Regions from separate parts of the Paenibacillus sp. J31R98 genome, predicted to be linked through region 1. Evidence: predicted binding sites of a transcription regulator. Region 1 holds the regulator's gene; the other holds the start of a gene.
The links. The regulator CtsR, encoded in region 1, represses protease genes until heat stress. The targets are predictions, from matches to a motif close to ATGGTCAATAAAGGTCAAACA.
Positions count from the first base shown of each region.

Region 1 (4,035 bases):
TCTCGTGCTCGATAATTTGACGCGCGACGCTATGCAGATTCTCGATGATTTCCCCCTCGGACTGACCAAGCGTAATCTGATTCGAGATTTGAAACAAGTTTCCGAGCGCTTCGCTGCCCTCGCCATAAATCCCCCGAACCGCTAGCCCCACTTGCTGGATGGCTGACAGAATCCGATTGATCTGCTGCGTAAGCACGAGCCCCGGCAGATGCATCATCACTGAAGAGCGAATGCCCGTTCCGACATTGGTCGGACAGCTCGTTAAGTAGCCTCTTCGTTCATCGAACGCATAATCAGTGACTTCTTCAAAAATATCGTCAATGCGGCTCGCCACCGTCCATGCTTCCTTAATCTGAAAGCCGGGATACAAGCATTGAATCCGCAAGTGATCCTCTTCGTTCACCATAATGCTAACCGACTCGTTCTCGCTAAGCATCACCGCACCGCAGCGCGATTCATTCGCCAAGCTCGGACTGATCAAATGTTTCTCCACGAGAACTCTGCGCTCTAACTCGCTTAACTCGGAGAGCTCAATCGTTTCGAACGATCCGACGCTGTCTAATCGGCCAGTTTCAGCAACATCGATGAGCTGCTTCATGACGTCCTGCGCCTGCTGTGAGGTCGCAAGCATCGGAAACGGATGACCCGATAAATTACGGGCAATGCGGATCCGGCTGCTGATGACAACATCCGTGTCCGGGCCGTTGCCCTTCATCCAGTCGCTTAGCGCTTCTTCTACATAAGACCGCTTCGACATCGTTTCATTTCACCATCCTAACCGTGTCTAAACATCGGCTATTTTGCGCTCCAGCTCCCGAATCCGGTCACGTAGCTCAGCAGCGGTCTCAAACTCCTGCTGCTCGATTCGCATGTTCAAATCCGTTTTAAGCTCTTCGATTTCCCGTTTGAGCTGAATTTGAACACCTGTGCGCTTTGGAATTTTACCGACATGTGTCGTATTGCCGTGAACCCGCTTCAGAATCGGATCCAATTTGCTTCCAAACTGGGTGTAACAATTACTGCAGCCGAACCGGCCCATCTTACTAAATTGTGTATAGGTCAGACCGCAATTGTCGCAGCGAAGCTGCTGCGCCGGCTTTGCGCCAAGCGCGTTCATGCTGCCGACCGGCTCGAAGTCCAGAAGTCCGGACAACAAGCTGTGGATCGAGAATCCGTTCGCTGTGCCCGGGATTCCTTCCCCCCGTTCACGTGCGCACGATTCACAAATATGGAACTCCGTCTTCTCGCCATTCACAATTTTCGTAAAATGAAGCGTAGCCGGCTTCTTGTCACATTCCTGACAAAGCATTCCGCACTATCCCTCCTCTTGCAAGGCTGCGCAGCTTACTTCACGAGCAGTGTAATCAGCATCGCCCGGAGTAATCTGGCCCGAATTTCGTCACGCAGTGGAAGCTTCACAGCAATGGTGTCGCGGGACATCGCCGCCCGGAGCAAATTCGCTTCGCGCCTTGAGATATGCTTCCCTTCCTCCAGCTGATACACAATTCCTTCTGCCGTATCCTGATCCACTTGATCGCCGATTGTTTCGGCGAGATGCTGTTGGAGGGCCGACAACGTAGGCAGCTCCACGCGCTGAATGCGGATATACCCGCCGCCGCCGCGCTTGCTCTCTACCAGATAACCCTTCTCCAGCGTGAACCGCGTACTGATGACGTAATTGATTTGGGACGGGACACAAGAGAACCGGTCTGCCAAATCGTTGCGCTGCAGTTCAACAGCGCCGCCAGGGCTTTCCTTTAGCATATGCTTGAGGTACTGCTCGATGAGATCGGAAATGTTGCGCATTTCGCCAACCTCCCTATGATGCCCTTACAACAAACTTAAGGCTTAAACAGCCGATTGTTGGAATCGTCAAAGTTTTTAGTCAAATTGACTTTGACTTTCTTTGACTTTAACTTTATTATACGCAAAATTGCCAAAAGGTCAAGTGCATTGCCACCCTTTACATTCACGGTATGCCCCTTACTATCTTGGGCGGATTCGGTCCATTTATACTCCTAGCTTCCAGTGCAGTTTCACAAAAAAACGGCCTCCTTCCTTGGCATGCAGGAACGAGACCGTTTCGTGTTGACTATCTATGCTTGATGTTTAAGGCTCGCCAACGTTTGCAGCGTTTCTTTGCCGGTTCCGATCTTGTAGCCGGATGCCGTGTAGCGGATCTGGTCCTTAGTGTCCAAGACGAACAAATGCGGGTAACCCGCTTCGTTCGCCGGCGTGTGGACGATCAAGTCCGGCAGAGCGGCGCGGCTCGTATCCCGAACAAATACAGTGCGCGAAGGCAGCTTAGGATAGTCCGCCGGATCAAAAGAAGCAGTCCACTCTGCATCGCCAATTAGCAGCACGATCGGAATCCCCAGTTGATTCAGCGGTTCAGCCAGCTCGCTCAGCTCGCGGAACAGATGCTTGGTCGGCTCCCGTTCCGGCTCGATCCAAGCCGCAATTGCGCCGCCTGTTTCAAGCAGCTCCGCTAGCGATGCGGATCTGCCGTCAAGCTGGGCAATCTCTCTATTGCGATCGAATGTGCCCAATACCGGAATATCGACCATGGCCTCACGGAATGTAAGCGGCAATTCCGTCGTTGCTCCAGCCGTTACAGTGAAGTACGTCAGACGCACTCGCACCGTGCCGTCTTTCAGACGAATGCCAGTTGTCAGCCTGTAATCCCCGGGCTCCACTTCGAAGGGCTCTTCATAAACATCCTTCTTCGCATACGGATACACAAGCGTCTTGTAGACACCGCCCTCCAGCCGCGCGAAGGTGAAGTTCTCCATATAAGACGCATCCGGCGTATCTTGCGAAGCGGCAGCGTCCTTGATTAGCTGCAGCTGCCCGCGCGTGTTCGGCTCCCGCTGCTGCGATGCATTTGCTGTAATCGCCGCGTCCGTCCAGCTTCCATCAAGCAAATACTGCGCGTGTTGTTCGCTTGGCTGCAGTCGCGCCGGAATGCCCAGACTGCGGCAGATCGCAACGAACATAATATCGAGCGACTGCGGATCGCCGAGCTTCATCTCGAAGGTGCCGAGCGGATTCCCCCTACCCGACAGGTTCGGCAGATCCGTCCAGACGCCGAAGCCCTGCTGAAGATGACGGACCAGAACGGATGGATTGGCGCGGAACTGATCCGATTCCTCTGCCGGGAACGCCTCGCGAAGCTTTTGACGATACGGAACGATCATTTCATGCAGCACCCGCGGGCAGAGCACGTAATCGACGAACTCATCCTCGTTCAGCGTTCCGCGAACGGCGAGAGCGCCGATCAAGTGATCTTCAAGCGCTGGGCGGAATGTGTCGATCAAGTCCTTGTCTTCGAGCGTTTCTAACAGTCGAAGCGTCCAGTCGCCGTATGAGCCCGATTGTTCGCGCAAGAAAGCCGCGATCTCCTTGCTGTTGCCCCGCGCTTTCTGCAGCACGCTCCAAACCCGCTCGAGTGACAAGCCTGTCTCTTCCGCCAACGCAGCAGTATCCTGCTCGCCTAGGAACGTCCCCTCGTACGTCGCTCGGCAACTGGTTCCCTCCTCCAATCGAGCGTTATGCCGCTGGACTTTCTCTTCCGTCAGCGCCTCTACCGCATCTCCTTCACGCTCCGGCGGCGGTGTCATATCGAAATCGACACTGCCCATCGGCTGATCCGCCGCACTCAGAATGAGCGTAACCGAATCACAATCCGCAACCGAAATTTTGGTTTCGGCCCACATGCCGTCTTTTACCGCGCGAATGACTAGATCGCCATAGCCTGTCTTAAAGGAAGCGAGTCCGCTGTCATCCGTCTGCACGCTGGCAATCGGGAACAATTCGGCATAGTTGTAAAGCTCGAACCGCACTTCCGCCCAAGCAACAGGTGCTCCTAACGAATCCTTTACTTCTGCACGTATCTCTCGCGCCTGCGCATAGTTTTCCAGCAGATTAATCTCTGTAAACCACTCGTGGCCCAGGGTAATGTCCTCGGGCCCCGGGTACTCGGCGAATATCCGAGTGTTGACCAGCATAGCCCGGCGAGCCGGCGGAGAGAACCAG
Region 1 is NZ_JBWDNO010000013.1:59,416-63,450, forward strand. Features, by position in the region: gene AC0YNX_RS29905 (protein arginine kinase) at 1-757, opposite strand, end outside; gene AC0YNX_RS29910 (UvrB/UvrC motif-containing protein) at 785-1,309, opposite strand; gene AC0YNX_RS29915 (CtsR family transcriptional regulator) at 1,345-1,806, opposite strand; gene AC0YNX_RS29920 (transglutaminase domain-containing protein) at 2,097-4,035, opposite strand, start outside.

Region 2 (4,035 bases), on a different contig from region 1:
AGCAAAAACTTTGATTTCGCGGCCGTTCACGATCAGCGCGCCTTCTTTTGCTTCAACTGTACCGTCCAGTTGACCGTGAGTCGTGTCGTACTTCAGCAGGTGAGCCAGTGTGTTTGTGTCTGTCAAATCGTTAACAGCCACCACTTCAACATTCGGGTTATTCAGAGCTGCGCGGAACACGTTACGACCGATACGACCAAATCCGTTAATACCAACTTTTACCATTGTAAATTCCTCCTAGACATAATTTCATTTATCTCAAGACGAGTATCAGCCGCTTGAAGCAAGCCGCTTTCGTCAAGATCACTTGCTTGTGATTCACTTCGCTTCTTGTTGTTCCTTGTCGATGATTGCAGCAATCTCAAGCGCTGCAGCTTCATCCGTGACGAGCACATCGTCGTTCCCGAAATGCATGACCGCTGCGATAGCTTCGCCTTTGCTGCGGCCGCCTGCGATAGCGATGACGACTTCTGTTGCCATAATATCCTCAAGTCTGAGGCCAGCGGTTAGCATCTTGTGAACAACGGCACCATTTCTATCGAAATAGTAGCCGAACGATTCCGCAAGCGCGCCTTCCGCATGCATGGCTTCCACTACAGTAGCGTCTACGCGTCTGCGCCGCGCCATAACCATAGCGTCCCCGATCCCGTGTATGACGATGCGGCTACTGCGGATCACTTCCACAATCTCCCTCACGTTCGGTTCTTGCATCAAGGATGTATAAGCATCCTCGCCTAGATGGTCCGGTACATGGAGCATTCGGTACTGTGCGCCGGTTCGTTTCGCCATTGTCGAGGCGATGGTGTTCGCTTGATAATCAAGGCTTTCGCCAAGTCCGCCTCTAGCCGGTACGAACCAATTACCCTTGAACGGCGTTTGTGTCGTCAGCTGATTCGCAACCTGCGCCATCGTCGAGCCGCCTGTTACAGCTATGACGTCATTCTGCTTCATCGCCTTACTTAGCACGGCACAGCCGGCTTTGCCAAGCTCCCGCTTCGTATGCGGGGATGAATCGGAATCGCCGGAGACAATAACAACTTGTTTCAGCCCAAAATAATGGCGGATTCGCTCTTCCAGCTCCGACAAGCCAAACATCGCTTTGTAGAACGGCTCCATATCCTCCAGCAGTCGCTTCCCGGCTTCGCTGATGCGCATGCCTGCCGTATCAATCATAAGAAGCCCTTGGGCTTTCAAGAAATCGGTCTCCGCTCGGAGCACACGCTCTGTCATATCCAATGATGCTGCTAATGTGCGCCGGCCGATCATATCCGAGAGCATTACCTGGCGGAGTATGAGGTACCGTTTTCTCATCACAACGAGCAAGTCCGGCAGAAGTTGCTGCTGTATTTCGATGAGAGATTGCATCCTTCAACATCAACTCCTGTTACGAGTAGAGCGCGATTCACGGGGACAAGTACGTGGACGCGTTATGTCCCGGCTGCACTTTTTAAGTCCCACGTTTATTGTACTCCAAACTTCAGGCAGGGGCAAGATCACTTTGCCCGGTGAAAACGTTTACTGTGACGATTTCTGAAAATTTAATTTCCTGCAAGCACTTGCATTTCTATGTGCAATCACATATACTTATCTTCGCTGTCACAATTCGCGCCCGTGGTCCAATGGATATGACGTAGGCCTCCGGAGCCTGAGATCGAGGTTCAATTCCTCGCGGGCGCGCCATTTACAAATACGCAACATATGCTTTCATAACAAAGGACCTTCCGATAATCGGAGGGTCCTTCTTGCATTGTACTTGCACGTACGCCCTGCCCTGCACCTCATACAGCATCTCCAATTCTGCAGCAAAGTAACCTTGTTTCCTCGCGAAATTGACTGACTTTTGCGCCACTCTGACCATCTTTGACTTTTCCTGATCTATCCGTTATGATGAATACACAGCTCACCAATTTTAATCCATGTTCCCTAAGGAGGTCTTACGATGGAAATGATGAATTTCGTACCAATGGTTATTGAACAGAACAACCGCGGCGAACGTGCTTACGACATCTACTCCCGTTTGCTGAAGGATCGAATTGTTTTCCTCGGCACACCGGTCAACGATATGGTCGCAAACTCCATTATCGCACAGCTGTTGTTCCTAGCAGCCGATGATCCGGACAAGGACATCTCACTTTACATTAACAGCCCTGGCGGTTCGGTATCCGCTGGTCTCGCTATTTTTGATACAATGCACTTCATTAAACCGCAAGTGTCGACGATCTGTGTCGGTATGGCCGCTTCGATGGGCGCGTTCCTGCTCGCGGCAGGCGCCAAAGGCAAGCGTTATGCACTGCCTAACAGCGAAGTGATGATTCATCAACCGCTCGGCGGTGCGCAAGGCCAAGCAAGCGATATCGAGATTCGCGCGAAGCATATCTTGAAGACTCGCGATACGCTGAACGGAATTCTATCCGCGAACACAGGTCAGCCGCTTGAGAAGATCGAGCGCGATACAGACCGCGATTACTTCATGTCAGCTGCTGAAGCTGCTGCATACGGCCTCGTTGATAAAGTAATTGAGAAGATGTAATCCAGAAAGTCTAACCAACTTAATGATGTACCATGTGAAAGAGCGAACTTCCCTCACCAGGGAAGTTCGCTCTTTGCTTTATTCATTAGGTTCATTACGTTCATTAAGTCCGTTAATTTCATTACATTCGTTGATGCAATTGCTATTAATTATCATAAATTAGTAGTTATGTCAACAGTCATTTAACGCGCTGAATCGGTGCGGACTGGCTCTAAAAATCATGTTACTATGTACTAAATGATTCCATATCCACCGTCCCTTAGGCTATGCTTTGGAAATCTATAATATCGGAGTTGCACACGCATGAAACTTACGAATCCATTCGCAAGCGTGCGAAATTTTATTCGGTCAGGCGATGCGGTAAGCGCATACGCACAGTACACACCTGCCTATGAGCCGGGCTTTGCACATTCGACTGCTGGAGATACACAGAATCTATTCTTGCCGATACAGGACAAGTCACTCCTGCTGCGACCGCTTAGCGATACCCATCTGATTGAAGTCTACCACGAAGCCATTGCAATGCGCTTGTCCGAAGAATTCATTGCCCTTATTGAACATGCCATCGAGCAGCGAGGCTTGACGACCAACAACGAACACAAGACGCTGGCATAAGCGTAATTCAACTTAATAAAGGCAGGCCGCTCTCCTTAAGGAGAATGGCCTGCCTTTTCTGTTTCATATCCGCTTATTGCATCTCATACACGACAGTAATGTCGGTCGAGACATTAATAACGCCTGTTTCTACACTCGTTGGCGCTTTTGCGTTCGACATCGCGCTGTCTGCCGACGCCATTCCGCCTTGACCGTAGTAGATCGGGCCGGAATTCACATTGTTTTGCGAGATCGAGATAACTTCCTTCACTTGCTTGCCTGCTGCCTTCGCAAGCGTATCTGCCTTCGCTCTCGCATTCGCCATTGCTTTATCCAGCGCCCCAAGCTCGTACTGGTCTTGTTTCTCCGTATCGAACTGAACGCCATCTACACGGTTAGCGCCCGATGTAGACAGTGCATCCAGCAGCTGGCCGATGCCATCCAGATTACGCGTCGTAATTTGAACGCTGTGCGTCGCTACATAACCTTTGACTTTGCTTTCGCCTGTCTTCTGGTCGTAGGTATATTCCGGTTGAACGTAGAAGCCTGTCGTCTTCACATCTTTCTCTGCCATCTTGTACGTTGTGAACAGCACTTTCTTTAAGCCGGCAAACTGATTCGCGTTCTGCGCTTGCGCATCCTTCGCCGCTGTTGCACGCGTCTCCACGGCAACGTTTACATAAGCAACGTCAGGTGTAACCTGCAGCTTGCCTGTACCCGCTACCGTAATCGTGCTCTTCTGTACAATTGCTGCGTTGTCTACTGCATACACTTCATTGCCATTGTGTCCCGCTGCTCCAAACACCGTTCCAACTCCTACTGCCAGTGCCAACACAGGCACAAGCACCCATTTCCGATTCCACATCATGATTCTCGCAGCCCCTTTTCTTCTTAAATGCGATTCTGTCTAT
Region 2 is NZ_JBWDNO010000003.1:609,327-613,361, forward strand. Features, by position in the region: gene gap (type I glyceraldehyde-3-phosphate dehydrogenase) at 1-225, opposite strand, end outside; gene AC0YNX_RS16300 (sugar-binding transcriptional regulator) at 319-1,365, opposite strand; tRNA gene AC0YNX_RS16305 (tRNA-Arg) at 1,606-1,680, shown strand; gene clpP (ATP-dependent Clp endopeptidase proteolytic subunit ClpP) at 1,949-2,530, shown strand; gene sda (sporulation histidine kinase inhibitor Sda) at 2,834-3,145, shown strand; gene AC0YNX_RS16320 (SIMPL domain-containing protein) at 3,219-3,992, opposite strand.
Region 2: clpP (ATP-dependent Clp endopeptidase proteolytic subunit ClpP) is a predicted target of CtsR. The motif match lies at 1,858-1,878, and genes of this name have one in related genera.